3 regions of the Pseudomonas sp. NPDC090203 genome follow, and region 3 is predicted to be linked to each of the others. Evidence: riboswitches for the same ligand, from Rfam matches in the RefSeq annotation. Region 3 holds a riboswitch; each other region holds the start of a gene.
What was found. Region 3 has a riboswitch for cobalamin ahead of cobW (cobalamin biosynthesis protein CobW). Riboswitches for the same ligand answer to the same signal wherever they lie in the genome.
Positions count from the first base shown of each region.

Region 1 (10,467 bases), on a different contig from region 3:
GGCCACTGCGTTCATGGTGGTGACCGCGCGGCCATGAATGATGACTTGAGCGCCGGTGTCGCTGTTGGGTTTGAGCAGCACCGGGTTCATGTCGGTGTGGGGTTCCAGCCCGCAGGCCTGGGCCTGCACCGCCTGGGCCCGGCCAATCTCGCCACCGTCGGCGGTGACGGCGCTGTTGAGCGCCATGTTCTGCGGCTTGAACGGCACCGTGCGCACGCCCTGGCGGGTCAGCCAGCGGCACAGTGCCGTCACCAGCGTGCTCTTGCCAGCGTCGGAGGTGGTGCCTTGCACCATAAGAGTCGCGCCTTGCACCATAAGCGTCGCGCCCTGCGCCATGGGAGTCTCGCCCTGCACGGTCATGCGTCCTCCCGTGGAAATTCGCCGAGCACCTGCTCAAGGCGTTGCCAATGGACTTCGTCGCGAGGCAGGCCGAAACGCAGGCTGCTGTTGCTGGTGAAGATGCGCAGCAGAATACCGCGCTGGGCGCAGAACTCGTGCAGCTCGGCCGCCCGTGGCGTGATCAGCCACTGGAACAACGCGCAACCACCCTGGGGCGCCAGGCCATGGCGGGTCAGCAGTTCGACCAGTCGCTGGCTGGCCTGCCCAGTGCGCTGGCGTTGCAGGCGATGGCCCTCTGCATCGTCAAGGCACACCTGGCCGAGGATGCGCGTCGGGCCGCTGACCGACCAGGGGCCGATCTGTCGCGCCAGCACCTTCAAAAACCGCGATTCGGCCAGCACGAACCCCAGGCGCACACCCGCAAGGCCGAAGAACTTGCCGAACGAGCGCAGCACGATCAGCCCAGGCCGCTGGGTTTCAGCCGCCAGGCTCAGCGCCGGAGTGTTGTCCATGAACGCCTCATCCACCACCAGCCAGCCGCCGCGCTCGGCCAGCCGGGCATGCCATTCCAGCAACAGCGTCGGTTTCAGGCTCAAGCCGGTGGGGTTGTTGGGGTTGACGACGACCAGCACGTCGAGCACGTCGATAAACCGCTCGACTTCATGCTCAAGCACTTCACGCACCAAGAACCCGTTGCTGCGCCAGGCCTCGGCGTGCTCGGCGTAACAAGGTGACAGCACCCCGACCTTGCCCGCCTGACGCAAGCGCGGCAGCGCCTGAATCGCCGCCTGGGAGCCGGCCACGGGCAGCACGTCGGGCGCGCCGTAGTACAGGCGCGCGGACTGCTCAAGGCCGTCATCGGTTTCCGGCAGCCGCGCCCAGGCCGATTCAGGGATCGGCGGAATCGGCCACGGCCACGGCGAGATGCCGCTGGAAAGGTCCAGCCAGTCGGCCTCGTCGATTCCGTACTTCGCGATTGCACCCCGCAAACGTCCGCCGTGCTCAAGCATAGAACTCAACCCCCAGACACAGAATCAGCAGCCACAGCCACACGCCGCGCTGCACCAGTTGCCAGCCGCGATCGATGGAATTGGCGTCCGCAGGCTGGCCTTCGCCCAGTTGCGGACGCTGATGCAGTTCACCGTGATAAATCGCCGCGCCACCCAGCTCAACGCCCAGCGCACCGGCCCCGGCCGCCATCACGGGACCGGCATTGGGGCTGTCCCACTTCGGCGCCTGCGTGCGCCAGCAGCGCAGGGCCAGTCGGGTTTTGCCCAGCAGCGCGTAGGTCAATGCCACTAAGCGTGCAGGAATGTAATTCAGCAGATCGTCGATCTTCGCCGCCGCCCAGCCAAAACGCTCGAAGCGCTCGTTGCGATAGCCCCACATGGCGTCCAGCGTATTGCTCAGGCGATACAGCACCACGCCCGGCGCGCCGAGCACGGCAAACCAGAAGATCGCGGCAAACACCGCATCGCTGCCGTTTTCCAGCACCGACTCGGTGGCCGCCCGGGCGACTTCGGTGGCGTCCAGCTCAGAGGTCTGGCGGCTGACCAGATAACCCACGCGCCGGCGCGCCTCATCCAGATTGTCGCCGCGCAGCGCCTGGGCCACTGGCTCGACGTGTTCGCCCAGGCTGCGCAGGCCCAGCGCGCAGTAAAGCGCCAGCACTTCGATCAGCCAGCCGATGTAGGGCAGCCAACTGAGAAGCGTCGCCAACAGCGTCAGCGGAATCACCGCGATGAACCAGGCCGTGACGCCATGGCTGCGCCAGCCACGACCGGCGCCGTTGAAACGTTGCTCGATGCGCTCGGCAAACCGGCCGAACGCCACCAGCGGGTGGTTTCGTTTTGGCTCGCCCAGCAGCGCATCCAGCGCAACCCCGGCGACGCTCAACAACGCCACGCTCATACCGCCACACTCATGTAGCCACTCCCCATGTGTTCTCGAATACCAGCTCTTGCAGCGGGCGGGCCTGGGCCCAGCCCTCCAGCACCAGCATCGGTGCCGGGTAAAATCCTTCCACCGGGCCCAGGCAAAGAATCGCCAGCGGCTTGGAGCCTTCGGGCATTTTCAACAGATCCGCCAGTGCCTGCGGCTCGAACAGCGACACCCAGCCCATGCCCAGCCCTTCGGCGCGGGCGGCCAGCCATAGATTCTGGATGGCGCAGGACAAAGACGCCATGTCCATTTCCGGCAGGGTCCTGCGCCCGAAGATGTGTTTCTCGCGATCGTCCATCAAGGCGGCGACCAGCACCTCGGCGCAGTCGCCGATGCCCTCGACCTTGAGCTTCATGAAGTCATCGGAACGCTCACCCAGTGCCTCGGCCGTGCGAACGCGCTCGGCTTCCACCTGCTCCTGAATCTGCCCGCGCAGGGCCCGGTCGCTGATGCGGATGAAGCGCCAGGGCTGCATCAGGCCGACGCTGGGCGCTTGATGGGCAGCCTCCAGCAGCCGGGCGAGCAATTCGGGGGAGACCGAACCGCCGCTGAAGTGGCGCATGTCCCGCCGCTCGGCGATGGCCCGGTAAACCGCGGCGCGCTCATCGGGGCTGAAGGCGTGGTCAGTCATGGGACGCTCTCCATATCCAGGCATACGCTAAACCTGTGGGAGCGGGCTTGCCCGCGAAGAGGCCCGCACACCCAACCCTCTACTTCGCCTGACGCGCCGCTTTCGCGAGCAAGCTCGCTCCCACAGGATCGCGATAAGGCGGATTGGCATTCCGGGCTATTCATGGCAACAAAAGCGCCGCCATCGCCTGGGGGTTGGACGGGAAATAGAAGTGCACATAGGAGGCTGTCATCCGTCCGTCCCGGTACACCGCCTCCGCGCCGCGCCCGCCGTTGGGGCTCACGCCGCGGGCAATCGGGGCCAGTTCGGTGCTGGTCAGCGAATGATGATAGGTGTGCCCGCGCAATGTGCCTTCCGGCAGCTCCACCGACTGCAGCGCCAGTGCCGCCAGGCGCTTCTGCATCACCGCTTCACCCGCCAGCAGGCCCACCAGCTCGGCGCGCTTGCCGTCCACATCGGTCAGGGCGTCGAGCAGGTAGAGCATCCCGCCACACTCGGCCAGCAAGGGTTTTCCGGCGCGGTGGTGCGCGCGAATGGCATTGAGCATCGAAACGTTCTGCCCCAGCGCCAGGTGATGCAATTCAGGGTAGCCACCGGGCAGGTACAGGCTGTCCGCCTCGGGCAATTGCCGGTCGCGGATCGGCGAGAAGAATGACAGTTCGGCGCCCATCGCCCGCAACAGATCCAGGCTGGCGCCGTAGGTAAAGGCGAAGGCTTCGTCATGGGCGATGGCGATGCGCACGCCGTCGAGCAGACGCTCAACGGGTTTGACGTCAGGGGCGGCAAAGGTCACGGCAGGCGGCAGGGTCGCGTCGCAGGTGCTGGCCAAGGCGGCTGCGGCCGCATCCAGGCGCACGTCCAGATCGTTCAGCTCGCTGGCCTGGACCAGGCCCAGGTGGCGGCTCGGCAGCTCGATCCCGGTTTCCCGGGAGAGCGCGCCGTACCAGCGCAAACCTTCGGTCAGGCTGCCTTCTAGCAGTTGCGCATGACGCACGGTGCCCACGCGGTTGGCCAGTACACCGGCAAACGGCAGGTCCGGCTGATAGCGCGCCAGGCCCAGCGCCAGGGCACCGAAGGTCTGGGCCATGGCCGTGCCGTCGATCACACCCAGCACCGGCACGCCGAAGTGGCGCGCCAGGTCGGCGCTGGACGGAGTGCCATCGAACAACCCCATCACGCCTTCGATCAGAATCAGATCGGCCTCGCCCGCCGCTTCCCACAGCAGGCGCCGGCTCTCGTCCTCGCCGACCATCCACATGTCCAGCTGGTAGACCGGGTGGCCGCTGGCGCGCTCCAGAATCATCGGGTCGAGGAAATCCGGCCCGCACTTGAACACCCGCACCTTGCGCCCCTGGTTGCGATGCAACCGGGCCAGTGCGGCGGTGACGGTGGTCTTGCCCTGCCCGGAGGCAGGTGCGGCGATCAGTACCGCAGGACAGCGACGCGGCTCACTCACAACTCGATGCCCTTCTGTGCCTTGATTCCGGCCTGGAACGCATGCTTGACCACGGCGATCTCGGAAACGGTGTCCGACAGGTCGATGAGTTCCTGCTTGGCGCCACGCCCGGTGACCACCACATGCTGCATGGGCGGACGGGCTTGCAGGTCGCTGAGCACCCTGTCCAGATCCAGATAGCCGTGCTTGAGAGCGATGTTCAGCTCGTCGAGGATCACCAGACCGACGTCCGGGTCGCGCAGCAACTCCCGAGTCACCACCCAGGCAGCTTCCGCTGCGGCGATGTCGCGCTGTCGGTCCTGGGTCTCCCAGGTGAAACCTTCGCCCATGACGTGGTAACGCACCTGTTCCGGGAAACGGCGGAAGAACAGTTCTTCGCCCGTGGCGTTGCGCCCCTTGATGAACTGCACCACACCGCACTGCATGCCGTGGCCCATGGCCCGGGCCAGCATGCCAAAGGCCGAACTGCTCTTGCCTTTGCCGTTGCCGGTCAGGACCACCAGCAGGCCGCATTCATTGGGTGCGCTGGCGATGCGCTCATCGATGATCGCTTTCTTGCGCAGCATGCGCGCCAGGTGGCGTTCGTCACGTTCGGGGGATTCGCTCATCTCGGCTCTCCGCTTTGAGGGGCAGATAGGACAGACGAAGGACGCAGGCAAGGACTGACAGCAGGCACCGGAATGGTCCGGGCCTGCGCAGAGCATCGCCCTCCGTGATGCTGTTTGGATGGATCAGGCCGGTCTCCGGACTCATGAGCGACAACCGGGGCTACGCGCCTTCCCATGCCCGTGGACACAGTGGCATCGTGCGCAGCCTTGACTCATTTACCGTTGCGGAGGCAGTGCCGGAATTGATCGCAGAACGTTCGCACCGGCTTCCCTGTTTCACCCGGTCGACCGATCAAGATCGCGGGCACCTGAAACAATCGGCGAAGGTTAGAGGGTTGACCCCGGAGCGTCAATCGAACAGGCATTTGTTGTGCAGTTGAACCCCGCGCCGCACAGCGCCTCTATTCATTACATGCCCTTGCATGACTGTTCGCAAATGGAGACAGACAATGTTCACGCTCAAACCCCAGGTTGTGATGGTGCTGGTGGTGGTCGCAGGGCTCAGCGCCTGCGGCGAGACGTCCACCTTGCAGGTGTCGGACGGCACGGGCCCCTCGCCCCAGTTGCCGGCACCGAACAAAACCCTGTTTCCCACCGTGAACATCGCCCCGGCCGTCGGCTGGCCTGCCGGTGCCAGACCGGTAGCCGCGCCGGGCACACAAGTCGCGGCCTTCGCCGAAAACCTCGACCATCCACGCTGGCTGTACGTGCTGCCCAACGGCGATGTGCTGGTGGCCGAAACCAATGCGCCGCCCAAACCTGACGACAGCAAGGGCATTCGCGGCTGGGTCATGGAGAAAGTCATGGGCCGCGCAGGCGCCGGTGTGCCCAGCGCGAACCGCATCACTCTGCTGCGGGACAAGGATCATGACGGCGTCGCCGAAACCCGCACGGTGTTCATCGATCACCTGAATTCGCCTTTCGGCATGGTGCTGGTGGGCAATGACTTCTACGTTGCCGACACCGACCGCCTGCTGCGCTTTAACTATGTAGCGGGCGAAACCTCGATCAAGGGCGAACCGCTGAAAGTCACCGACCTGCCCGGCGGCACCCTCAACCACCACTGGACCAAGAACGTCATCGCCAGCAAGGACGGCAAAAAGCTCTACGTGACCGTGGGCTCCAACAGCAATGTCGGCGAAAACGGGCTTGAGGCCGAAAAGGGCCGCGCGGCGATCTGGGAAGTGGACGCCGCGACGGGCAATCACCGCATCTTCGCCTCCGGGCTGCGCAACCCCAACGGCATGGACTGGGACCCGGTAACCGGCAAACTGTGGACGGCGGTCAACGAGCGTGACGAGATCGGCAGCGACCTGGTGCCCGACTACGTCACCTCGGTGCAGGACGGCGCCTTCTACGGCTGGCCGTTCAGCTACTACGGCCAGCACGTGGACGTTCGCGTGTCGCCGCAAAATCCCGAACTGGTGCAGAAGGCAATCGCCCCTGATTTTGCCGTCGGACCGCACACCGCCTCACTGGGCCTGGCGTTCGCCGATGGCAAATCATTGCCGGCGCCGTTCAACGAGGGCTTGTTCATCGGCCAGCACGGCTCGTGGAACCGCAAGCCCCACAGCGGCTATAAAGTGCTGTTCGTGCCATTCAAGGACGGCAAGCCAACCGGCACCCCGGTGGACCTGCTGACAGGTTTCCTCAATGCCGACGAAAAAGCCCAGGGGCGGCCTGTGGGTGTGGTCAACGATAATAAAGGCGGGGTGTTGGTGGCCGATGACGTCGGCAACAAGATCTGGCGGGTGACGGCGGCGCGGACGGTGCAGGCATCCAACACCAATCCCTGACACCTCTGTAGGAGCGCGCTTGCCCGCGATTGCGATGTGCCTGCCACCTACGAGTCTGCTGAAACGCCCACGCCCCTGTAGGAGCGCGCTTGCCCGCGACATCGGTGTACCAGACGATTGATTCGTAGCAGGCACGCCGCCGTCGCGGGCAAGCGCGCTCCTACAGGGATTGTGGCGCTACTGCTGCGCCAGATTCGAAGGCTGGATCACCCGTTTGGCGTTGAGCCAGGCTTTCTGCCAATACGGCTTGTCCAGGCTGTCTAGCTTGACGGTCCCACCCGTAGCCGGCGCATGCACGAAACGCCCTTCTCCCACGTAGATCCCGGCATGGCTGACGTTCGAGCCACCACTGGTAGCGAAGAACACCAGATCACCCGTCTGCAACTGGCTACGATCAATGTCCGGGCCGCGCAGATTGATCATCTCACGGGTCGAACGCGGCAGGCTGATGCCGGCAGCGCCCTGGTAGACATAACCGATCAATCCACTGCAATCGAAACCCGAGTCAGGCGTGTTCCCGCCCCAACGATAGGGCGTACCGACCAGCCCGATGGCACGCAAAAGCACGTCATCAGCCAGCGGCGAAGAAAACTGCGAGGGAGCGGATACCACAGGCCTGGAAACGACCTTGGGAGGGGCTGGCGGTGGATTGCTGGAACAAGCGGCCAACAATACAGCCAGTGAAGCAACAGCCAGGCGAACCGTAAACGACATAAACACAACAACCTTTATAGGATGCTTACTGTGCCGGGAGCCGGGACTGCGTGCAATCAGGGTTTCCCTGACTGCACGCCCGGTAGAACGGTTATTTGCGGTGTTGGCGCTTGATTGTAGTCGAAGTCATCGCAGTCGTCGTTTCCGCATCCTTGGAAGGTGCCATGGCCAACGCGCGCTTGGCTTCGATGAAAGTCCGGGCCCAGTAGGCGTCGTCGAGGCTGTCGACACGCACACCACCGCTGCGGCGGCTGCTGGAGTGGATGAACTGGTCATCGCCCAGGTAGATACCGGCATGGCTGACGCGACCACGGCCAGCGGTGCTGAAGAACAGCAGGTCGCCAGGCTTGAGGTCGTTGCGTTTGACCAGAGGGGCGTCGATGTTGATCATTTCACGCGAGGAACGCGGCAGGCTCATGCCAGCCTCTTCGCGGAACAGGTAGCCGATGAAACCGCTGCAATCGAAACCGGAAGTGGTCGAGGTGCCGCCGAAACGGTAGCGCGTACCGATCAGCGATTTGCCACGTTCCAGGATGCTGTCAGCCAGCACTGGCAACTGATACGGCTTGTTGTCCGAGAACTGGGCCAGTTCGTCTTCGGTGGCGATTTCGTCGTCCAGTACGGAGCCCGAATAATCGGCACGCTTGGCAGCAGTTTGAGCAGTGACCGAATCCTTCATCTGAGGATTCTGCGACTGTTGCGACGCTGGCATCTGGGCCGCGCAGCCGAACAGCAGCGTAACGAGTGCGAGAGGCACGAGGGGTGCGAAGCGATTCAGCATGGGCACGACCGTGGCGTATTTTGTAAAGAAGGCGAGACTATGCCCTCTATCGTCATCATTTGCAAATTCAATCGACACAAATGTGACTTACCAGTGACTCCATGACATCTAAGGCTTTACACCTCAGAAAAGCGTCCATCTGCATGGAGTGGTCGGTCGACGAGGGATTTATCTCGGCGGTAAAGCCTCCCGCGACCCGCGTGCGCAGCATCGGCTCGTGAATATACGGGAAGCTGGCGGTGGTTCCAATGCTCAATACTGCATCGAAGCCTTTCGCCATCTCTTCGTACAGCACGTTCAATGCCAGTTCTGGCAACATTTCCTCGAACAACACCACCGGCGGGCGCAACACGCCCTGGCATTGCCTGCACAACGGCGGCAGTGGCCGTTGCAGGTGTTCACTCAATTGAGGGTCCTCGGCGCCGCAGGACTGGCAATAGAGCGGCGCGAGGTTGCCGTGAATTTCAATCAGACGCTCGGGCGGGCTGCCCGCAGCGCGATGGTAGCCGTCGACATTCTGCGTCAGCACCCAGCACTCAGGCTTGTGGCGCTGCAATTGAGCGATCGCATAATGCGCCGCATTGGGCTGTCCGCCCAGGCAAGCGCTGCCTAATTGTGCAATGTACTTCCAGCACAGTGCCGGATCACGGCGCAGCATCGGTCCGGACAGGGCCATCTCGATCGGCAGGCCGTCGTCGGTGTGGCCGTTGTACAGGCCACCCACCCCGCGATAGGTCGGCAACCCCGAATCGGCTGAAAGCCCGGCACCGGTAATGATCAAGATGCGTTTGGCGTGACGCAGCGCAGCGGCCGTCTGCAGCACCAGGGCTGGATCGACCGCAGGCGTGTTCACCAGCCCAGCGTCTCTTTGAGGAAGGGAATGGTCAGTTTGCGCTGGGCCTGCAAGGAGGCCTGGTCGAGTTGTTCAAGCAGGTCGAACAAGGCGCTCATGCTGCGCTTGCCACGGGTCAGGATGAAATGGCCGACTTCATCGGTCAGGTGCAAGCCGCGACGCGAGGCGCGCAATTGCAGGGCGCGGAGTTTTTCTTCGTCGGACAACAGGCGCATCTGGAACACCAGGGCCATGGTCAGACGCGACTTGAGGTCGGCCAGCTTGACCGGCAGTTCGCGAGGCGAGCAGGAGGCGGCGATCAGCAGGCGGCGGCCGCTGTCACGCAGGCGGTTGAACAGGTGGAACAGCGCTTCTTCCCACTCGGGCTTGCCGACGACCGCTTGCAGGTCATCCAGGCACACCAGCTCGTATTGTTCGAGATGGTCGAACAGTTCGACGCCTTCTTCGAGCAGTTCGGCCATGGGCAGGTAGACGGCAGGTTCGCCCAGTTGCGTCAGGCGCAGGCAGGCGGCCTGCAGAAGATGGGTGCGCCCCACCCCGTTCTTGCCCCAGAGGTAGATCAGGCTTTCAGTCCAGCCGGCGTCGGCCTCGCACAGGCGCTCCACATAGCCGAGTGCAGCGGCGTTGGCGCCTGGGTAGTAATTGATGAAGGTGGCGTCGTCACGCAGACGCACACTCAGGGGCAGCTGAACTGGTTTCATGCTGGCTAAACGGTTCGAAAACAAACCGCCAAGGGGCCTCTGTGTAAAGTGTGCAAAGTTTATACCCGCAAAGCGGACCGCACAATGCGCCAGACGACCTGCAAAATCAAAGGGTTGCGTCTGTCTCGGGCCAGGCCGTGGATTATAGGGCTAACGCAGGTGCATTGTAGGAGCGCGCTTGCCCGCGATAGGGCCGTGTCAGGTTAATAAATACCGCCTGATACGGCCCCGTCGCGGGCAAGCGCGCTCCTACAGGGGGGATCTCAAAGATCAGGATCTTCCATCCCGCCGTAGATGTCCGAATCCTTGTACAAATCGTGCACATGACGCACCAGGACCATGATCACCGCCGCCACCGGCAACGCCAGCAGGATGCCGGTGAAGCCGAACAGCTCGCCGCCGGCCAGGATCGCGAAGATCACCGCCACCGGGTGCAGGCCGATCCGGTCGCCCACCAGCAGCGGCGTCAGGACCATGCCTTCCAGCGCCTGACCGACCATGAACACCCCGACAATGGCCAGCATCGGATACAGATCGCCGCCGAACTGGAAGAACCCCGCCAGAATCGCCGAACCGATACCGATCACGAAGCCCATATATGGCACGATGGCCGCCAGCCCCGCGATCACACCGATCAACAGCCCCAG
Region 1 is NZ_JBIVCV010000011.1:45,605-56,071, forward strand. It holds gene ACIPO9_RS19230 (cobyric acid synthase) at 1-315, opposite strand, end outside; gene cobD (threonine-phosphate decarboxylase CobD) at 357-1,349, opposite strand; gene cbiB (adenosylcobinamide-phosphate synthase CbiB) at 1,342-2,250, opposite strand; gene bluB (5,6-dimethylbenzimidazole synthase) at 2,261-2,911, opposite strand; gene ACIPO9_RS19250 (cobyrinate a,c-diamide synthase) at 3,072-4,367, opposite strand; gene cobO (cob(I)yrinic acid a,c-diamide adenosyltransferase) at 4,364-4,975, opposite strand; cobalamin riboswitch at 5,084-5,302, opposite strand; gene ACIPO9_RS19260 (PQQ-dependent sugar dehydrogenase) at 5,425-6,771, shown strand; gene ACIPO9_RS19265 (C40 family peptidase) at 6,949-7,485, opposite strand; gene ACIPO9_RS19270 (C40 family peptidase) at 7,577-8,266, opposite strand; gene ACIPO9_RS19275 (NAD-dependent deacylase) at 8,334-9,119, opposite strand; gene hda (DnaA regulatory inactivator Hda) at 9,116-9,820, opposite strand; gene ACIPO9_RS19285 (AI-2E family transporter) at 10,084-10,467, opposite strand, start outside.
Region 1: linked by a shared signal. The riboswitch ahead of cobO (cob(I)yrinic acid a,c-diamide adenosyltransferase) and the one ahead of cobW (cobalamin biosynthesis protein CobW) in region 3 are both predicted to bind cobalamin.

Region 2 (10,467 bases), 420 kb from region 3:
GACCGCGTCTTCAGGGAATTGATACTGCTCGACCCGATGGGCGATCCCGCAGGCCAGCGAATCTTCTGCCCGAATGACCTTTTCCTCTGCCGACAGGCACTTGCCGATATCCACCGGGTGCGCCGCGCCCTCGGTTTCACTCAGATAGATATTCACGTAGCGCTGCAGGTCATTATCGAGGCTGCGCAGGTATTCGCGAATCCGCGAGTGGTCCACCGAGCTCTGGTTGAAGTACCAGCTCATGGGGTGGATCAGGAACCGCGAATGGGGGCAGACGATGCGCTCATGGGCGGCCAGGTAAATGACAATGCCCATGGATTCGATATTGCCGCTGTTGAGCGCGCGGATCGGCACCTTCAGGGATTTCAGAAAGTTGTACAGCGTGAACCCCAGCGCCGTGCTGCCACCTGCCGTGGACAGGTTCAACAGCAGCCCCGTGGCGCCCTTGCCGATGGCCTCGAGGCAGCGGTCGCGCAATTGCTCGGTGCTGGCCTGGTCGACCCCGCAATGAAAGTGAACGATGTGCTCGGTCATCAACTGCCCTCCGCTGCCGGATAACGATGCCTGGTCAAAGGTTGGAAGCGTTCCGGCCCATGAAAGTTGCATCCACACCCTGTAGGAGCGCGCTTGCCCGCGACAGCAGTGCAACAATCACCGCTGATGTGTCTGAAAGATCGCTATCGCGGGCAAGCGCGCTCCTACGGCCGAACTCCTGCTTCACTGAGGGATCAGTTAAGAATCCGCATCCCCACACTCCATGACACCAGACAGGACACTCATATGAGTCTGCACGACAAGATCATTGGCCATCTGGGCTTCGGCTCTGCCCCACTGGGCAACATGTTTCGCACCATCAGCGAAGAAGAAGCCGCCGCCACCGTGCAGTCGGCGTGGGATCAGGGCATTCGCTACTTCGACACAGCGCCGATCTACGGTGCAGGCCTCTCCGAACTGCGGCTGGGCCAGGCGCTGGCCAGCCAGCCTCGCGACCAATACACCCTCAGCACCAAGGTCGGGCGCCTGGTGTCCGATGAGCTGGACGACAGCCCCCGCAGCGGCCCGTTCAGCGAAGGCCTGAAGAACAGAATAGTCACCGACTACTCCGCCGACGCGACCATGCGTTCGATTGCCGCGAGCCTGGAGCGCCTGAACACCGACCGGCTGGACATCGTGTTCGTCCACGACATCGCCCAGGATGCCCACGGTGACGAATGGATCGAACACTTCAATATTGCCCGCAAAGGCGCCTTCAGGACCCTGACCCGGTTGCGCGAGGAAGGCGTCATCAAGGCCTGGGGCCTGGGCGTCAACCGCGTCGAACCTTGCGAGCTGACCCTGGACTTGGGTGAAGCACAGCCTGACGGTTTTCTGCTGGCCGGACGCTACTCTCTGCTGGACCACGACCAACCACTGCAACGCCTGTTCAGCAAGGCCCGGGAGCACAACGCTGAATTCGTCGTGGGTGGGCCATACAGCTCGGGCGTGCTGGTGGGCGGCCAGCATTTCGAGTACCAGCCGGCGCCAGCGGCGATGCTGGACAAGGTGGCGCACATCCAGGAAATCGCCCGGCAATATCAGGTGGACATCAAGGCAGCGGCCTTGCAGTTCGTGCTGGCCAACCCATTGGTCGCGGCGGTGATCCCGGGCGCCAGCCGCCCTACGCGGATCACCGAGGATGTGACGGCCTTACACGCGCAGGTGCCGGACGGGTTCTGGCAGGCCATGCGCGATCAGGGCTTCATCGCGGCGCAAGCGCCGGTGCCGATGAAGGATTGACCTTCACAACTCTTATCCGTAGCAGCCCGGCCGGGCGGCGCTCCGCTTGCCGGCGGGGGCGTCCTCCAAATCGCCCCCGCCGGCAAGCCGGACTGCTACGGGGCATCTACCACCGACCATCTGTAACATCCCCGTTGACTCATCTGGCATTTCGGTTAGTCTCTCCAGCGCACTGTATACAAAAACAAATACAAATAGCGCCGGAGATTGTTGAACATGCCAGTAGACAACACCCTGGATCCAGCCCTTGCCGCCCATGCCTCCACCGCCGATCACCCGGCCCTGAGCCCCCGCCTTCACAACCACGACCTCGCGCCCCGACGCGCCGAAGGCAGAACATGGGGTGGATACAGTATCTTTGCCCTTTGGACCAATGATGTACACAATCTCGCCAACTACTCCTTCGCCATCGGCCTCTATGCCTTGGGGCTGGGCGGCTGGCAGATCATGCTGTCACTCGCCATCGGTGCAGCATTCGTCTACCTGTGCATGAACCTCACCGGTGACATGGGCGTGAAGACCGGCGTGCCGTTTCCGGTCATCAGCCGGGTCAGTTTCGGCATCTTCGGCGCGCAGATTCCGGCTTTGATCCGGGCGGTCATCGCCATCGCCTGGTTCGGGATTCAGACTTATCTGGCGTCGGTGGTGCTGCGGGTGCTGCTCACCGCACTGGACCCGGCACTGGACAGCTACGACCACGACTCGCTGTTAGGGCTCTCAACCCTTGGCTGGGTGTGTTTCGTCAGCATTTGGCTGGTGCAATTCGTGATTCTGGCCTACGGCATGGAGATGGTCCGTAAATATGAAGCCTTCGCCGGGCCCGTGATTCTGCTGACCGTCGCCAGCCTGGCGGTGTGGATGTTCACCCAGGCCAACGGCCAGATTGCCTGGTCGAACAAGACGCCGCTGGAGGGGCTGTCGATGTGGCGCAGCATCTTCGCTGGCAGCGCGTTGTGGCTGGCGATCTACGGCACGCTGATTCTGAATTTCTGTGACTTCTCCCGCTCCGCGCCCTGCAAGAAAACCATCCGCAAGGGCAATTTCTGGGGCTTGCCGGTGAACGTGCTGCTGTTCGCCTTCATCACCGTGATCATTTGCGGCGCACAGTTCTCCATCAACGGCCAGATCATCGAAAGCCCCACCGACATCATCAAGACCATCCCCAATACCTTCTTTCTGGTACTGGGCTGCCTGGCCTTCCTGATCGTCACGGTGGCGGTGAACATCATGGCCAACTTCGTCGCACCGGCCTTCGTCATCAGCAGCCTGGCGCCGCGCTACCTGACTTTCCGCCGCGCAGGGATGCTCAGCGCCACAGTCGCGGTGCTGATACTGCCGTGGAATCTCTACAACAGCCCGGTGGTGATCGTGTATTTTCTGTCGGGCCTGGGCGCCCTGCTCGGCCCGCTGTACGGCGTGATCACCGCCGACTACTGGCTGCTGCGCAAGGGCCGTGTGGATGTGCCGCAGCTGTACACGGAAGATCCGGCCGGGCCGTATCACTATTCACGCGGGGTCAACCTGCGCGCGGTCTGGGCGTTCATTCCCGCCGCGATCATTTCGACCATCACGGCGCTGATGCCGGCCTTCGAATCGGTTTCGCCGTTTTCCTGGCTGATGGGCGCCGCCATCGGCGCGGCGTTGTACCTGCTGCTGGCCGACCGGCGCCAACGCTTCAAGGACGTCAGTGGCGAGGCCATTGCCGTGCAAGACATCAAGCATTGATTGCAAGCGAGAGAGTTCACCCATGCGTATTTTGATCGTCAACGTCAACACCACCCAGTCGATGACCCAGACCATCGCCGAGCAGGCGCGCAGTGTCGCCTCCCCCGGCACCGAGATCGTCGGCCTGACCCCGCGCTTCGGTGCGGAGTCGGTCGAGGGCAACTTCGAGAGCTACCTGGCGGCCATTGCGGTGATGGACCGAGTGATGTCCTACGACCAGCCATTCGATGCGGTGATTCAGGCAGGCTACGGCGAACATGGCCGCGAGGGTTTGCAGGAACTGCTGGAGGTGCCGGTGGTGGACATCACCGAAGCCGCTGCGAGCCTTGCGATGCTGTTGGGCCACAAGTACTCGGTGGTGACGACACTGGATCGAGCAGTGCCGCTGATTGAAGACCGGCTGAAGCTGGCCGGGGTCTACGAGCGCTGTGCGTCGGTGCGGGCCAGTGGCATGAGTGTGCTGGAGCTTGAAGAGATGCCGGGGCGCGCCATCGAAGCCATCGTCGAGCAGGCCGCCCATGCCGTGACCCACGACAAGGCCGAGGTGATTTGCCTGGGTTGTGGCGGCATGGCCGGGCTGGACCAGATGATTCGTGATCGCGCCGGTGTGCCGGTGGTCGATGGCGTGACCGCGGCGGTGGCGTTGGCCGAATCGTTGGTGCGTTTGGGTTTGAAGACGTCCAAGGTGCGCACCTACGCCACGCCGCGTCCGAAGAAGGTGATTGGCTGGCCGTTGTTGCCGTGATCACTTGCCCGTAGCAGCACGGCCGGGCGGCGTTCCGCTTGCCGGCGTCGGCGATCTTGCGGGCGTCCCGCGGGCAAGCCCGGCTGCTACGGAACCGCGGTGGCTGCAAGAATCGCGACATGCACCTTACCCGTAGCAGCACGGCTTGCCGGCGGGAGCGATCTTGAGGACGCCGACGCCGGCAAGCCGGACTGCTACGGTGGCCGCGAGAATCGGGGCGGGCGCAATGCCTGTAAATCGTTTAGTATCCCCGCCGCCGGTTTCCACTCGGAATTAATAGGGAATCCGCGAGCCTGGCCGGTCGATGACACCAGGCTCAAACGGAACTGTCCCCGCAACTGTAGGCGCTGAGCCCTGCTTCACGATTGCCACTGGGTATCCCCGGGAAGGCCGGAGCATGGCGACGATGCGCCAGTCAGGAGACCTGCCGGCAAGCGTCAATCATTCACCGGCGGGGTGTCCGGGAAGGACTCCCGTGTGCGCGGCTTTCCATTCGCGCCTGCAACGCATCGGGATGTGCTTTCCAGTGCCAGTTCGTCGACCATCAGGCTTACTGGAGATCGCCTTTCATGTCGCTGCGCCGCCTCGCCCTTCTGTTCACCGGCCTTTCGCTGTCCAGCGCCGCATTCGCCGCGCCCACGCATTACCCGCTGACGATCGACAACTGCGGCGTACCGCTGACCTTCGCCCACGCCCCGCACAAAGCCGTGACCATCGGCCAGGCCGCCACCGAAATGCTCTACTCCCTGGGCTTGAGCCAGCAGGTGGTCGGCACTTCGCTGTGGTTCAATCAGGTTCTGGCGCAATATCAGGACGCCAACAGCAGGATCGAGCGCCTGGCCGACAACGCCCCCAGTTTCGAATCGGTGATTGGCAAGCGCCCGGACTTCGTGCCGGTGCAGTTCGAGTGGATGGTCGGCCCTCAAGGCGCGGTCGGCACCCGCCAGCAGTTTGCGGACTTGAAAATCCCGACCTACATCCTGCCGTCTGACTGCGAGGGCAAGGACAACTTGGTCGGCGCTGATGGCACGCGCCTGCAAGCCTTCAACATCGACACGCTGTACAAGAGCATTGCCCAACAGGCCGAGATCTTCGACGTACAAGACCGTGGCCAGGCGTTGATCGCCGAGTACAAGGCGCGTCTGGGCAAGGCGGTTGAGCAGGCGAAAAAACATGACAGCAACAGCGCATCGGCAGTGTTCTGGTTCTCCAGCCCCGACCTCAATGCCGCGCCATTCGTGGCCGGACGCAAGGGCATCCCGAATTTCATGCTCGATACCCTGGGCATGCGCAACATCGTCGAGTCGGATGAAGAATGGCCGACCGTCGGTTGGGAAACCATCGCCAAGGCCAATCCGACGATTCTGGTCATCGCCCGCATGGACCGCCGTCGCTTCCCGGCGGACGATCACGAGAAGAAGCTGGCGTTCCTCAGATCCGACCCCGTCACCCGCAACATGGACGCGGTGAAGAACAACCGCATCGTCATCATGGACGCCAGCGCCATGGAGTCCAGCGTGCGTCTGTTCGACGGCATCGAACAGCTTGCCAAGGCCACCGAAGGCCAATGAGTCAATTGAATATCGGCCGCGCGTTGGGCCACTGCCTGTGGGTCAGCGGCGCGCTATTGCTGGCGGTGATCGCCGGGGTGGCCGTTGGCGAAACCTCGATCAGCCTGCCGGTGATCTTCCAGGTGCTGGCCAACAAGCTATGGGCGGCTGGTTACGTGTTGGACCCCATCGATGAAGGGATTGTCTGGAACTACCGCCTCACCCGCGCCATCGTTGCGGCGGCGTGCGGCGCAGGTCTGGCGATTTCCGGGGTGGTGCTGCAGTCACTGCTGCGCAATGCGCTGGCCGATCCGTACCTGCTGGGCATCTCGGCGGGCGCCTCCACGGGCGCCGTGCTGGTGACGCTGATCGGCCTGGGTGCCGGGGCCATTTCATTGTCCACCGGTGCCTTCGCCGGGGCGATTGCGGCGTTCGCACTGGTCGCCCTGCTCGCCCGCTCCTCCCGGGGGGAATCGGCTGCCAACCAGATCATCCTCGCCGGTATCGCAGGCTCACAGTTGTTCAACGCCGTGACCTCGTTTCTGATCACCAAGTCGGCCAACGCCGAACAGGCGCGGGGCATCATGTTCTGGTTGCTGGGCAACCTCAGCGGCGTGCGCTGGTCATCGGTGATGCTGGCCGTGCCCGTGGTGTTGCTCGGCTTGCTGGTGTGCCTGTGGCACCGTCGGGCTCTGGATGCCTTCACCTTCGGCAGCGACTCGGCCGCCTCGCTGGGCATTCCGGTGCGCCGCGTGCAGGCCATCCTGATCGCCACCGCGGCGCTGGTGACGGCGGTGATGGTGTCGATTGTCGGCTCCATCGGTTTCGTCGGGCTGGTCATCCCTCATGCGGTGCGGATGATCGCTGGCGTGCGCCATGCGCGCCTGCTGCCCTTGAGCGCCTTGAGTGGCGCACTGTTTCTGATCGCCGCTGACGTGTTGTCGCGCACGCTGATCAAAGGCCAGGTGCTGCCCATTGGCGTGATCACTGCGCTGGTGGGCGCGCCGGTGTTTGCCCTGATCCTGATTCGCGGGAATCGCACACGATGAATGCCCTGACCGAAAACACCGCCACCGTGCTGGGTGGCACCGACTTGGGTTACGTCATCAAGGGCGCGCAGTTGCTCGACGGCGTGACCCTCGGCATTCGTGCGGGCGAGAACCTCGGCATCGTGGGGCCCAATGGCTCGGGTAAATCGACGCTTATCCGGCTGCTGGCGGGGATTCTCACGCCCACGTCCGGCGAGGTTCGGCTGGGTGATCAGCGTCTGGCCGCCCTCAAGCGACGCGACATCGCCCAGCGCGTGGCGGTGGTCGAGCAGCATGCCGAAACCAGCGATTCCATCAGCCTGTTGCAGGCGGTGGAACTGGGGCGCACGCCGTGGCTGTCTGCGCTGGCGCCGTGGAGCGATGAAGACCGGCAGATCGTCAGCCAAGCCATCGCCGATGTGAACCTTGCGCACCTGGCCCACCGCGCCTGGCACACCCTCTCAGGCGGCGAGCGCCAACGGGCGCACATTGCCCGGGCACTGGCCCAGCGGCCGCAGATTCTGCTGCTGGATGAGCCGACCAACCATCTGGATATCCAGCAGCAACTGTCGATTCTTTCGCTGGTGCATCGCTTGCCGGTGACCACGGTCATTGCGCTGCACGACCTGAATCAGGCGCTGGCCTGTGATCGCCTGGCGGTAATGGATGGCGGGCGGCTGGTGGCGCTGGGTTCGCCTTTCGAGGTCCTGTCGCCTGAGCGCCTGCATACAACCTTTGGCGTGCACGGACACTGGCTGACCGATCCGTTCGACGGCGCACGGATTCTGCGGCTGCGTCCTCTCTAGCCGCTACCACCGCTGAAACACCTATCCATGACTCAAGATTCCCGCCCCTTTGCCGATAGCGGCATACCATCAGACGGATTTGCTTCAAACATCGCACTGTCCTGATCGACCCGCTGCCCTGCAGCCCATTTCTACGCGTGAATCCAAAAACAATCAGGAGCGCCGATGAACATCAAACAGAAACTCACCTGGGCTTTCGCGGTAATCGCCTGCCTGCCGATCATCCTCGTTGCAACCATCGTTATCGTTAACCTGCGCAGTGATGCCCAGAGCGATTTCGTCGACGGCAGCAGCCGGGAAATCCGCCAGGTGGCCAACGCCATGCAGCTGTTCTTCGACGGCATCCGCCAGAACGTCGACTACCTGGCCGCCCACCCGACGGTTACCGGCGCAGGTGACGGCGTGAAAAGCTACATGAGCGCCGATGCGCCGAACATCGCCCAGACCGAGCCGGACCATCAGCTGTACAGCCTGTTCGAGAGCCTGGCCAAGAGCCACCCGGACTACTCCTACGTGTCATACGGCCTGGCCAACGGCAGCTATGCGTTCTGGCCCGGCGATCCGAAAATGGCCAGCTACGATCCGCGCCAGCGCCCCTGGTACAAGACCGCCCAGGCCAACCCGGGCAAAACCCTGCGCACCGAAGCCTACTATTGGGCAGGCGACGATGCGGTACTGGTCAGCACCGTGCGCGCGGTCAACAACACCCTGGGCAGCAACGGTGGCGTGGTCAACATCGACGTGTCCCTCAAGCAGCTGACCAGCATCGTCAAGCAGATCAAGCTGGGCGAAACCGGCTACCTGATGCTGATGGAAAACAACGGCACGGTACTGGTGGACCCGAAACAACCCGAGCACAACTTCAAGAAGCTGGCGGACCTGGGCGATGGCTTCACCCAACTGGCCAAGGCTGGCCCTGGCCTCACCGAGGTGAGCATCAATGGCGAGCACTTCATGGCCAACGTGTTCCCGTCCGAGCAACTGGGCTGGAGCTTTATCGGCCTGATCAAGCAGGAAGAAGTGATGGCCTCGGCCACTCGCCTGACCTGGCTGATCGCCGGGATTGCCGCCGTGCTGGCGGTGATCTTCGCCGTGGTCGGCGCCAGTTTCGCGACGTTGATCGTGCGCCCGATTCGCGGCGTGGCCAGCGGCCTGGAAGGCATTGCCCAGGGTGAAGGCGACTTGACCAAGAGCCTGTCGGTGCGCGGCAAGGATGAAACCGCGCAACTGGCCAACTGGTTCAACCAGTTCCTGGCGGCGATTCGCGGGCTGATCCAGCACATCGGCCATGCGGCCACCAAGATTCTCGACAGCTCCACCAGCTCGACCCGGGTGTCCAACGACATGGCCGAAGCCGCCGGCAGGCAGCGCGAAGCGGTGGACATGGTGTCGACCGCGTTCCATGAAATGGTCGCCACCGCCAACGAAGTCGCCCGCTCCTGCAGCCAGGCCGCCGATTCGGCCGACAGCGGCCAGCGTCAGGCCCGCGAAGGCCAGCGGCAGATCGATGATGCTGTGAACAGCGTCGATCAACTGAGTGCCGAGATCTCACGTTCGGCAAACGACATGTCGCAGCTGGAAAAGGACAGCAACGACATCCAGTCGATCCTCGACACCATTCGTTCGATTGCCGAGCAGACCAACCTGCTGGCGCTCAACGCAGCCATCGAGGCGGCACGGGCCGGCGAACAGGGACGCGGCTTTGCGGTGGTTGCCGATGAGGTCCGGGCACTGGCCAAGCGCACGGCGGACTCCACTGCCGAGATCGACTCGCTGTTGGGCAACCTGGCCAAGCGCACCGCGTCGGTGGCGCAACAGATGCACGCAAGCCTGGACGTGTCCCAGCAGTCCGTGGCGAAGATCGGCCAGGCGCGCAGCAGCTTCGGGCAGATTCGCGAGTCGGTGGACGTGATCCGCGACATGAACACCCAGATCGCCACCGCCGCCGAACAGCAGCATCAGGTGGCCGAAGACATCAACCGGCACATCAGCCAGATTCATGGTGATGCGCAATTGGTGGCTGAACTTGCGGATTCGGCGCGAGGTGATTCGAAGAACCTTGCGGCCCTGTCCAACGAGCTGGACAGCCTGGTGCGTCGGTTCAGAACGTGATGCCACTCCCGTAGCAGCACGGCTTGCCGGCGGGGGCGTCCGGAAGATAGCTGACGCCGGCAAGCCGGACTGCTACGTGGCTATGCAGCAACTCGTACCTGTAGGAGCGCGCTTGCCCGCGACCGCGGTGGGCCAGGCACCATCAAGGCGTCTGACCCGACGTATTCGCGGGCAAGCGCGCTCCTACAAGAAGCGGCGCTCGTTTCCATCGATTTACCACGCCACGATGGTCGAATCCGCCCGTGGTTCGGTGCCGCCGCACAACACGCCGCTGACCGGGTCACGCACGATGATCTGCCCCCGGCCGTAATCGGTGGAGTCGTAGGCGATGACAATCTCATGCCCGCGCCGGGCGAGCGCGGCGGCCAGATCCTTGGAGGCGCCCTGCTCGATGCCGATCTGCATGCCGCCCAGCCACTGCCACCTAGGCGCATCCAGCGCGGCCTGCGGGTTGAGCCCGAAATCCACCAGGTTCATCACCATCTGCACGTGGCCCTGGGGCTGCATGTACCCTCCCATCACGCCGAACGGCCCCACCGCCTCGCCGCCCTTGGTGATGAAACCGGGAATGATGGTGTGAAAGGTCTTCTTCCCCGGCACCAGGCAATTGGCGTGGCTGGCATCCAGGCTGAACTCCTGCCCGCGGTTCTGCAACGCAAGACCGCTGTCCGGCAACACCACCCCGGAACCGAAACCGTGATAGTTGCTCTGGATGAACGACACCA
Region 2 is NZ_JBIVCV010000003.1:7,526-17,992, reverse strand. It holds gene ACIPO9_RS05545 (ATP-dependent Clp protease proteolytic subunit) at 1-534, opposite strand, end outside; gene ACIPO9_RS05540 (aldo/keto reductase) at 781-1,776, shown strand; gene ACIPO9_RS05535 (NCS1 family nucleobase:cation symporter-1) at 1,993-3,501, shown strand; gene ACIPO9_RS05530 (aspartate/glutamate racemase family protein) at 3,524-4,246, shown strand; cobalamin riboswitch at 4,487-4,693, shown strand; gene ACIPO9_RS05525 (ABC transporter substrate-binding protein) at 4,816-5,817, shown strand; gene ACIPO9_RS05520 (FecCD family ABC transporter permease) at 5,814-6,845, shown strand; gene ACIPO9_RS05515 (ABC transporter ATP-binding protein) at 6,842-7,630, shown strand; partial or broken gene ACIPO9_RS05510 (cache domain-containing protein) at 7,796-8,884, shown strand; gene ACIPO9_RS05505 (methyl-accepting chemotaxis protein) at 8,975-9,742, shown strand; gene ACIPO9_RS05500 (gamma-glutamyltransferase family protein) at 9,956-10,467, opposite strand, start outside.
Region 2: linked by a shared signal. The riboswitch ahead of ACIPO9_RS05525 (ABC transporter substrate-binding protein) and the one ahead of cobW (cobalamin biosynthesis protein CobW) in region 3 are both predicted to bind cobalamin.

Region 3 (10,467 bases):
CAGCGAGCGCTATGGCCTGAACCCATACCTGGCGTTCGCCATCTGCGTGCCGGTGATCGCGCTCGGCGCCTGGCTCAGTTACGAGTGGATCGAGAAGGGCCTGTACCGACGCATGAAGGGCTGGCTGGACAGCCGCAGGACGTCCCGTGAGGCCGCGCTTTCATGAGAATTTATTTTCATTCGCATTAGTTGAGTGAAATACTAGGACTTTGTCAGTTGACGTGGAATGGCGTAGACTGCGCCCCACGTCTGCGAGGAATTTTCATGACCGCTATTACCATTACCGATGCCGCCCACGATTACCTGGCCGATCTGCTGCAGAAGCAGAATACCCCCGGTATCGGCATCCGCGTGTTTATTACCCAGCCTGGCACCCAATACGCTGAAACCTGCATTGCCTACTGCAAGCCGGGCGAAGAAAAACCGGAAGACAAGGCCATTGGCCTCAAGAGCTTCACGGCCTGGATCGACTCGTTCAGCGAGGCCTTCCTGGACGACGCCGTGGTCGACTACGCGACCGACCGCATGGGCGGCCAGCTGACCATCAAGGCGCCGAATGCCAAAGTCCCGATGGTCAATGCCGACAGCCCGATCAACGAGCGCATCAACTACTACCTGCAGACCGAGATCAACCCGGGTCTGGCCAGCCACGGCGGCCAGGTTACGCTGATCGACGTGGTCGAGGAAGAAGACAAGAACATCGCCGTTCTGCAATTCGGCGGCGGCTGCCAGGGCTGCGGCCAGGCCGACGTGACCCTCAAGGAAGGCATCGAGCGCACACTGCTCGAGCGCATCCCTGAGCTGTCGGGCGTACGTGACGTGACCGACCACACGCAGAAAGAAAACGCTTACTACTGAGTGTTTCGCTGCAAACGAAAAAGCCCCGACCTGTTCGGGGCTTTTTTCATGGTGTCGGAATCCCGTAGCAGCATGGCTTGCCAGCGGGAGCGATCTTGAGAATGTCCCCGCCGGCAAGCCGTGCTGCTACGGGGCCGAGGCAAGGCACAGAATTCATCGGCGCCCGCCATCCTGTAGCAGCACGGCTTGCCGGCGGGAGCGGGCTCAAGGTCGAAACAAATGCGCATGCCCTGCGCGGTACAACGATGATTCACTGAACACGTCATTGCCCAATACCCGGCCCACGAGAATCAACGCCGTGCGTCTAAACCCCTTGGCCTGCACTTTCTGTTCGATATCCGCCAGGGTCCCGACCACCCAGTCCTGATCCGGCCAGCTGGCCCGGTGGACCACGGCTATCGGGCAATCCTGACCATAGTGCGGCGTCAGTTCGGCGACGATTTTGCCCAGGTTGCTGACCCCCAGGTGGATCGCCATGGTCGCCTTGTGTCGTGCCAGATCCCCCAGTTCCTCGCCCTTCGGCATGGCGGTTTTGTCGCCGTAACGGGTCAGGATCACGCTCTGGGAGATGTCCGGCAGGGTCAGTTCGGTGCCCAGCAACGCAGCGCACGCGGCAGTGGCGGTCACCCCGGGGATGATTTCGAACGGGATACCGAGTTCACGCAGGCAGCGAATCTGCTCGCCGATGGCGCCGTACAGGCTCGGGTCGCCGGAGTGCACGCGGGCCACGTCCTGGCCATTTGCATGAGCGGATTTCATCAAGGCGATGATCTGCTCCAAGTGCAACTCGGCGCTGTTGACCACCTGGACCGCCGAATGCCCCACAAGAACCGCCTCTGGCACCAGTGATCCGGCGTAGATGATGACGGGGCAGGTGCGGATCAGCCGCTGGCCCTTGACCGTGATCAGATCCGGATCGCCTGGGCCTGCACCGATGAAAAAAACAGTCATTGCATCTCCGAAATCAAATCTCACCCTGTAGGAGCGCGCTTGCCCGCGACGGCGGTGTGTCAGACGACACAGGGGTGACTGATACACCGCCGTCGCGGGCAAGCGCGCTCCTACAGGTTCGAGGCCAGCGCAAAAGTGGCGCGGGAGGTTTTACGCCGTTGTATCAACAGCCTGGACGCACGGCCCGTCAAACGTGTGGCCAACGCCAGCGCCGCGCTTTCCGCCACACCGTAGCAGCCGGTGGTGTCGAAGGCGATCAGTGAGCGGTGGGCCAGTTGCGGCTCGAAGGCTGTCATTTCTTGCGCGCTGAAAAAGTAGAGCGGCAACCCAAGCTCCTCGGCCAGTTCCAGCAACCCCGGTTCCGTCGACTTGCTGTCGATTGAGGCCAGGGCTGTGATGTCTGACAGTGCCAGTTGATGCTCAACCAGGGTGACCTCGATCAAGCCGCGAAGCACCAGTGCCGGGCAACCGCGCTGGCAGCCCAGGCCGATCACCAGGATCGGCCTTGCGGCTGCCTTGTTCATACCGCGTGGTTCAGGCCAGGGTGTGCAGCGTGTGCGTCATAACGGCGGAACAGCCAGGCGCTGATCAGGCCCATCGCCACCCAGAACACCGCGTTGGTCAGCAGCGAGGCAATCTTGAACTGGGCTTCGAGCGCTTCAGGCGCCAGTGCCGAATGCACCAGCGGCTGCGGGGCGCCGACGATGTGTGGAACCACCAGGATGGCCGCGCCGAGCACCTTGAGCAGCCAGTTCTGGGCAAACACGATCAGCGCAAGACCCACGGCAGTGGAGGCGGCGGTGCTGATCCACCAGATCTGACGCTGGGTCAGGTCGGCGGCGGCAGTGCCCGGCAGCTCCGGTGGCAGGCCCAGGGTAGGGGCGAGGACAAACACGGCGAAACCGGCCAGGCCCCAGAGCGCGCCCTGGCTGGTTTTCGACGGAGCGCGCAAGGTGTACAGCGCCGCCAGCATCAGGGCGAAGCCCACCGCGACCACCAGGTTACCGCCGGTGGTGGAAAGCACGCGCTGCCAGCCGTCTTCAGGCTCCCAGGCCTCTTCATCGTGCACGTGACCGGCCATCGCGGTGTCGCCATGCTCGTGGGCGTGCTCGTGCATTTCTGCGGCAGGGGCCTTTTCATAGGTTTCGGCTTGCAGGATCAGCGGCGCGACCCAGAAACTTTGCACCAGGGTCAGCAGCAGGGCTGCGAGCAGGCCAGTGAAACCGGCTGTTTGAGCGATACGCTTGAACATGGCGGCAGGTCTCAGTGGCAAGGGAAGGCGGAGCTGTGACGGGTGTCGTGCGCGGCGTTGTGCACGGCGTCGATGTGCGAGAAACCCGCGAAATAAACCAGGCACGCGCCCAGAATCATCGCGCTGACGGCGGCAGTCAGGCGCTGGCTCTGGGTGCCGGCGGAGCTGGCGGTCTGGGTGCTGGTCTGGTTGGTCGTGCTGATCGACATGGCGCTTCCCTCTGAAAGTTTCAGCGAACGGGAAGGCGCAAGGCACACCACTGACGCACGTCAGTGATGAACGCAACTGCACCCGCCCACCGCGGGTTTGTTATGTGAACGTTGTCGGGCCGGTCTCCGGGCTTGCGAGGGGCCTGACAACTGCCTTCAAGAATCGCCTTCCCATATCGCTGACCGACACAGTGGATCTGACTCTTCGCTCGCTTACCGTTGCGGGGGCAGCGCCGGACTTGCACGAACCATGGGGCTCGCACGCACCGGTTTCCCGTTTCACCCTGTGAAGGGCACCCGTAACAAGGTGTGTAGGAGAGCATGGGGCGCAGGATCAGTCAATCGGCGCCAGAGATGACCGTAGCAGCACGGCTTGCCGGCGGGGACGATTTCGAGGCCGCCCCCGCCGGCAAGCCGTGCTGCTACGTAGAGCGTGTTTGCAGGCATTGCCTTGGTATGAACGTTGACCTTCGCCAAGGCACTGCGTAGCCTTGCGCACTTGAGGTTCACCGTTGTGCCTGTCAAGCAGGCTGCGGTGCTAAGAAGGGAATGTGGTTCGACGCCATAGCTGCCCCCGCAACTGTAAACGGTCATGTTCATTGCACAGCCACTGCGCGAGCGGGAAGGCGCGATGGACGCGAGCGGCCTGACCTGCGTCAGCCTCGCCACCGTGAGCCAGGAGACCTGCCTCGAAGCGGACGCCACGTCCACGAATTCTCATTACAACCGGGCGGGGTGATCCGGTGGCGAATCGAACAGCAGGCCTGTCCAGCGCGACGGCCGCGCGGTTTTCGTCCTGTTTGCCCGCCGCTACCCCATAGGGCATCCGATGAAAACACTGGCCAAACTCCCCGTCACCATCGTTACCGGCTTTCTGGGCTCGGGCAAGACCACGTTGCTGCGCCACATGCTCGACAACGCCGAAGGCCGCCGCATCGCGGTGATCGTCAACGAGTTCGGCGAGCTGGGCATCGACGGCGAAATCCTCAAGCAATGCACCATCGGCTGCACCGAGGAAGAAGCCAACGGCCGCGTCTACGAACTGGCCAACGGCTGCCTGTGCTGCACCGTGCAGGAAGAGTTTTTCCCAGTGATGCAGGAGCTGGTTGCCCGTCGCGGCGATCTGGACCACATTCTCATCGAAACCTCGGGCCTGGCCCTGCCAAAACCTTTGGTACAGGCCTTCCAGTGGCCGGAAATCCGCAACGCCTGCACCGTTGACGCGGTGATCACCGTGGTCGACAGCCCTGCGGTGGTGGCCGGTACCTTCGCCGCGTTCCCGGATCAGGTCGACGCCCAGCGCAAGCTCGATCCGAACCTGGATCACGAATCGCCGCTGCACGAGCTGTTCGCCGACCAACTGGCCAGTGCTGACCTGGTGGTCCTGAACAAGGCCGACATGCTCGATGCCCAGGCGCTGGCTGCCGTGCGTGCCGAAGTCGCCGAAGAACTGCCGCCTGCGGTGAAAATCATCGAGGCCAGCAAGGGCCAGTTGCCGATCAACGTGTTGCTGGGCCTGGGCGCCGAGTCCGAACTGCACATCGATGGCCGCAAGACCCACCACGATCACCACGAAGGCGACGATCACGATGACCACGATCACGACGCCTTCGACTCGATCTCCATCTCGCTGCCTCAGGCCGACGAAGCACTGCTGCTCGATGCCCTGACCCAGGCCGTGGTGCAACACGGCATTCTGCGGGTCAAAGGTTTCGCGGCGATTCCCGGCAAGCCGATGCGCCTGCTGGTGCAGGGCGTGGGCACTCGTTTCGACAAGCACTTCGACCGCGCCTGGAAAGCCGACGAAGAACGCGTCAGCCATCTGGTGCTGATCGGTCAGGACCTGGACGCCGCCGTGCTCGAAGCCCAGTTGCGCGCCGCGATCCAGGGCTGATCCATGCACCTGCTGCGCACCCAGCCCGGCGGCTTTGTCCCCGACGACAGCATCGCCGACCTGGGACAGACGCCTGCCGATCTGGTGATCCTGTGCAGCGGTGACTCCCATCTGGCGCTGCTGGCGGAAACTGCCCAGCAGTTGCCTGACGACTACCCGAGCCTGCGCCTGGCCAACCCGATGCAGGTGCAGAACCACGCTTCGGTCGATCTCTATGTCGACGAAGTGCTGCGCCACGCCAAAGTCATCCTGATTTCCCTGCACGGTGGCATCGGCTACTGGCGTTACGGCGTCGAACGGCTGGTGGAGCTGGCAGCGGCCTCTAAAAAAGGGGCCGGTGTGAAACTGATTCTGGTGCCGGGCGACGACCGCCCCGACCCGGAACTCAGCGACCTGAGCACTGAACCTGCCGAGGACCGCGAGCGGCTCTGGCACTACCTGCGCCAGGGCGGCAAGCACAATGCCCTGCAGCTGTTCAATTGCCTGGCCAGCCGTTGGCTGGACCGCGACTACGCCTGGGAAGAACCTCAAACCCTGCCGCGCACGGCGATCTATCACCCGCACAAGGCCAGCGCGACCCTGGCTGACTGGCAGGCCGAATGGCAGGTCGATCATCCCGTGGCCGCCGTGCTGTTCTACCGCTCGCATTTGCAGGCGGCCAATACCGGCTTCATCGACGTGTTCTGTCAGCGGCTGGTCGCCCAGGGATTGAACCCGTTGCCCATCGCCGTGGCGAGCCTGAAGGAGCCGGCTTGTCTTGAGGCCGTGCAGGACTGGCTGGATCAGGCCGAGTGCGAAGTGATCCTCAACACCACCGGTTTTGCCCAGTCCAGCCCAGAGGCACCGCATTTACGACCGTTTCGTCTAAATATCCCGGTGATCCAGGCAATCTGCGCCCAGGACAACGAACCGGCCTGGCAGGCCAGCGAGCAGGGCCTTGGCTCAAGGGATCTGGCGATGCACATCGCATTGCCGGAACTGGACGGGCGCATCATCAGCCGGCCCATCAGTTTCAAGGACCTGGCCTGGCGCAGCGAGCGCAGCCAGTCCGATGTGGTGTGCTACCGGGCGCAACCCGAGCGCATGGATTTCGTCGCCGAGCTGGCGCGGCGCTGGGTATTGCTGGCGCGCACTGCCAACGACGACAAGCGTGTGGCGCTGATCCTCGCCAACTACCCGACTCGCGACGGGCGCATCGGCAATGGCGTCGGGCTCGACACGCCGGCGGCGGCCCTGAATATTCTCAAGGCCATGCAGGACGAGGGCTACCCGGTCCAGGACCTGCCGGACAGCGGCACGGCACTGATCCACGCTTTGCTGGGCGGCGTGACCAACGACCCCGACAGCCTCGATCAACGCCCTTGCCATCAAAGCATGGCGATGGACGAATACCTGGCGGCGTTCGACGCCTTGCCACAGGCCAACCGCGATGCGGTGATCCAGCGCTGGGGTTCGCCACAGAACGACCCGATGTGCCGCAACGGGCGGATGATGGTCGCCGGGCTACGCTTCGGCCTGACCTTCGTCGGCATCCAGCCGGCGCGGGGCTATGACGTCGATCACAGTGCGGTCTACCACGACCCGGATCTGGTTCCGCCCCATGGTTACCTGGCGTTCTACTTCTGGCTGCGCCAGACCTACGGCACCCATGCGGTGATTCACGTGGGCAAGCACGGCAATCTGGAGTGGCTGCCGGGCAAGGGCGTCGGGCTGTCGGAGCAGTGCTGGCCGGATGCGATTTTGGGGCCGTTGCCCAACATCTATCCGTTCATCGTCAACGATCCGGGCGAGGGTGCCCAGGCCAAGCGCCGCACTCAGGCGGTCATCATCGATCACCTGATGCCACCGCTGACCCGCGCCGAAACCTACGGGCCGTTGCGCAATCTGGAGCTGCTGGCGGACGAGTACTATGAGGCGCAGTTGCTCGACCCACGGCGCGCGCGGGAGTTGCAGAAAGACATCCTGCGGCTGGTGCGCGAAACCCACATCGACCGCGAACTGGCGCTGGATGAAGGGCTGGACGCAGATGCCGACGCGGCCATATGGCTGCCACGCCTGGACACTTACCTGTGCGACTTGAAGGAGTCGCAGATTCGCGATGGCTTGCACGTCTTCGGCCAATCCCCGGCAGGCCGCTTGCGCATCGACACGCTGCTGGCGATTCTGCGAGTGCCGCGCGGTGATGGCAAAGGTGCGCAAGCCAGTCTGTTGCGTGCCTTGAGCCATGCGTTCGAGCTGGGCTTCGACCCGCTGGACTGTACGTTGGGCGAGCCGTGGGGCGGTCCGAAACCTCAGGAACTACATGAAGTCAGTGCAGATCCCTGGCGCACGACCGGCGATACCCGCGAGCGTCTGGAGCTGTACGCGCAGCAGATGCTGACGCAGATCCTTGATAACCAGCATGGCTATAAATTGATTGAAAACAATGAATTAGAACTCATTGTTAATGCGGTGCTAGAAGTCGTGGCGCCAAGGCTGGATCACTGCGGCCCTGCGGAAATGCGTGGCTTGCTGGACGCGTTGGGCGGCCGCTTCGTGCCGGCCGGCCCCAGCGGCGCGCCGAGTGGCGGGCGGCTGGATGTGCTGCCCACCGGGCGCAATTTCTTCTCGGTGGACGTGCGCAACCTGCCGACCATGACCGCCTGGAGAATCGGCTTTCAATCGGCCAATCTCTTGCTGGAAAGGCACTTGCAGGACAATGGTGATTACCTGCGTCAACTCGGTTTGTCAGTCTGGGGCACGGCGACCATGCGCACCGGCGGAGATGACATCGCCCAGGCCATGGCGCTGATGGGAGTGCGTCCGGTGTGGGCCACGGGCAGCCAGCGGGTCGATGACTTCGAGATCCTGCCGCTGAGTCTGCTGGACCGTCCGCGGGTGGACGTGACGCTGCGAGTGTCCGGCTTCTTCCGCGATGCCTTCGCCAACCTGATCCGCCTGTTCGATGCCGCTGTACAGGCCGTGGCCGCGCTGGATGAGCCGGATGACATGAACCCGCTGGCCGCCCGCGTGCGCCAGGAGCGCGAGCAGTTCGAGCGCGAAGGGCTGAGTGCCGAGCAGGCGGCGAAACAGGCTGGCTGGCGGATCTTCGGCGCCAAGCCCGGCGCCTATGGCGCAGGTGTGCAGAACGCCATCGACGGCCGCCTGTGGCAGACCCGCGAGGACCTGGCCGAGGTGTACCTGAACTGGGGCGGCTATGCCTATGGCGCAGGCGACGAAGGCACCCCGGCGCGCAACGACTTCGCCCGCCGCCTGAGCAAGGTGCAGGCCGTGGTGCAGAATCAGGACAACCGCGAGCACGACCTGCTCGATTCCAATGATTACTACCAGTTTCAGGGCGGCATGTTGGCGGCAGCCGAAAGCCTGAGCCGCGAAACCGTCGCCAGTTACCATGGCGACCACAGCCAGCCGGACCTGCCGAAGATTCGCAGCCTCAAGGAAGAACTCAACCGGGTTGTGCGCTCGCGGGCGGCCAATCCGAAGTGGATCGAAGGGGTCAAGCGCCACGGCTACAAGGGCGCGTTCGAAATGGCCGCGACCGTGGATTTTCTGTTCGCCTTCGATGCCACCACCGAACTGATCGACGATCACCAGTACGCCTTGCTGGCCGATGCCTACCTGCTCGATGCTTCCACCCGGGACTTCATCCAGCAGCACAACCCCGATGCCTTGCGCGACATGACCGAGCGCATGCTCGAAGCCCAGCAGCGCGGTTTGTGGCAGGAACCGGGCGAGTATCGCCAGGCGCTGGAAAACCTGTTGCTGGATATAGAAGAGACCTGAGTTGCCTATGACCGACACCCCACATTTCCCGCTGGCTGCCGTGGTCGGTGCCGACGAGCTGAAGCTGGCGCTGTGCCTGACGGCCATCGACCCGAAGATCGGCGGCGTGCTGATCGAAGGGCCGCGCGGCATGGCCAAATCGACCCTGGCTCGCGGGCTGGCCGACCTGTTGGCCAGTGGTCAGTTCGTCACCTTGCCGCTGGGCGCCACCGAGGAACGCCTGGTGGGCACCCTGGACCTGGATGCGGCGCTGGGCGAGGGCCGGGCCAGTTTTTCTCCGGGGGTGCTGGCCAAGGCCGATGGCGGCGTGCTGTATGTGGATGAGGTCAATCTGCTGCCGGATCACCTGGTGGACCTGTTGCTCGATGTCGCGGCCAGTGGGGTTAATCTGGTCGAGCGTGACGGCATTTCCCACAAGCATCCAGCGCGATTCGTATTGATTGGCACCATGAACCCGGAAGAGGGTGAACTGCGCCCGCAATTGCTCGACCGCTTTGGCTTGAACGTCGCCCTGAGTGGGCAGACGGTGCCTGAACAGCGCGGGCAGATCATTCGTCGCCGCCTGGATTTCGACGCAGCGCCTGAAGCGTTTTGCGAGCAGTGGGCCGGGCAGCAGCAGGCGCTGAAGACACGTTGCGAAACGGCACGCAGTTTGTTGGCTGGCATCGAGCTGGATGATGCGAGCCTCTCGAAGATCACCGAGCGCTGCTTTGCGGCCGGTGTCGATGGCCTGCGTGCGGACCTGGTGTGGTTGCGGGCGGCTCGGGCCCATGCGGCCTGGCGCGGGGTGTCAGCCATTGCGGACGAGGACATCGACGCGGTGGCCGAATTTGCCTTGCGTCATCGTCGTCGCGAAAGCCCGCCGCAGCAGCCAACCGCGCCGAATCAGGACAGCTCTGGCCAGACGAGCCAAAACCCGCCGCAACAGGGCGAGGGCAATTGGGGCCGGATGCCGGCGCAGCCCGTTGCCACTGGCGCACGGCGTGAAGTGCCCAGCTGGCCAAAAAAGCCTTAGGCATTCGCCCCCGCAAGAGCATGGGGGCGAATGCCAACCCCCGGCCGGGCAGGCTTGACGGCGGCAAGAGCGGTTCAGTCCGGGCCGGTGGCGAAGGCGCTATTGCCTGGGTGCCGACACTGCTGCGCGGCCGTCCGCAGCGCCGCGCCGATCTGGTTCGTCAGCCGCGTACACACAAGGCGCAGGCGCTGTGGCTGGTGATTGTCGACGCATCGGCTTCGACCCGGCGGCACCACGCCTTGAGCCAGGCCAAAGGGCTGTTGGCGCAGTTGTTCGATGACGCTTATCGCCAGCGGGCGCGGCTGGCCTTGCTCACCGCCAGTGGTGGCGGCGCGCGGTGGCAGCAGCATGGATTGAAGGCAGGGGCGGCGTTGCAGCCCTGGCTTAAAGCCTTGGGGGCAGGGGGCGGCACGCCATTGCTTGAAGCGATCGGGCAGGCGGGGGAATGGCTGGCCAAACGGCTTGATCGTTACCCGGCGGAGGCGCAGCGGGTGGTGATTCTGAC
Region 3 is NZ_JBIVCV010000003.1:425,164-435,630, reverse strand. It holds gene ACIPO9_RS07425 (acyltransferase) at 1-166, shown strand, start outside; gene nfuA (Fe-S biogenesis protein NfuA) at 265-858, shown strand; gene cobM (precorrin-4 C(11)-methyltransferase) at 1,063-1,809, opposite strand; gene ACIPO9_RS07410 (cobalamin biosynthesis protein) at 1,920-2,333, opposite strand; gene ACIPO9_RS07405 (CbtA family protein) at 2,330-3,061, opposite strand; gene ACIPO9_RS07400 (CbtB-domain containing protein) at 3,073-3,270, opposite strand; cobalamin riboswitch at 3,370-3,586, opposite strand; cobalamin riboswitch at 3,756-3,977, shown strand; gene cobW (cobalamin biosynthesis protein CobW) at 4,100-5,164, shown strand; gene cobN (cobaltochelatase subunit CobN) at 5,168-8,947, shown strand; gene ACIPO9_RS07385 (ATP-binding protein) at 8,955-9,962, shown strand; gene ACIPO9_RS07380 (VWA domain-containing protein) at 9,983-10,467, shown strand, end outside.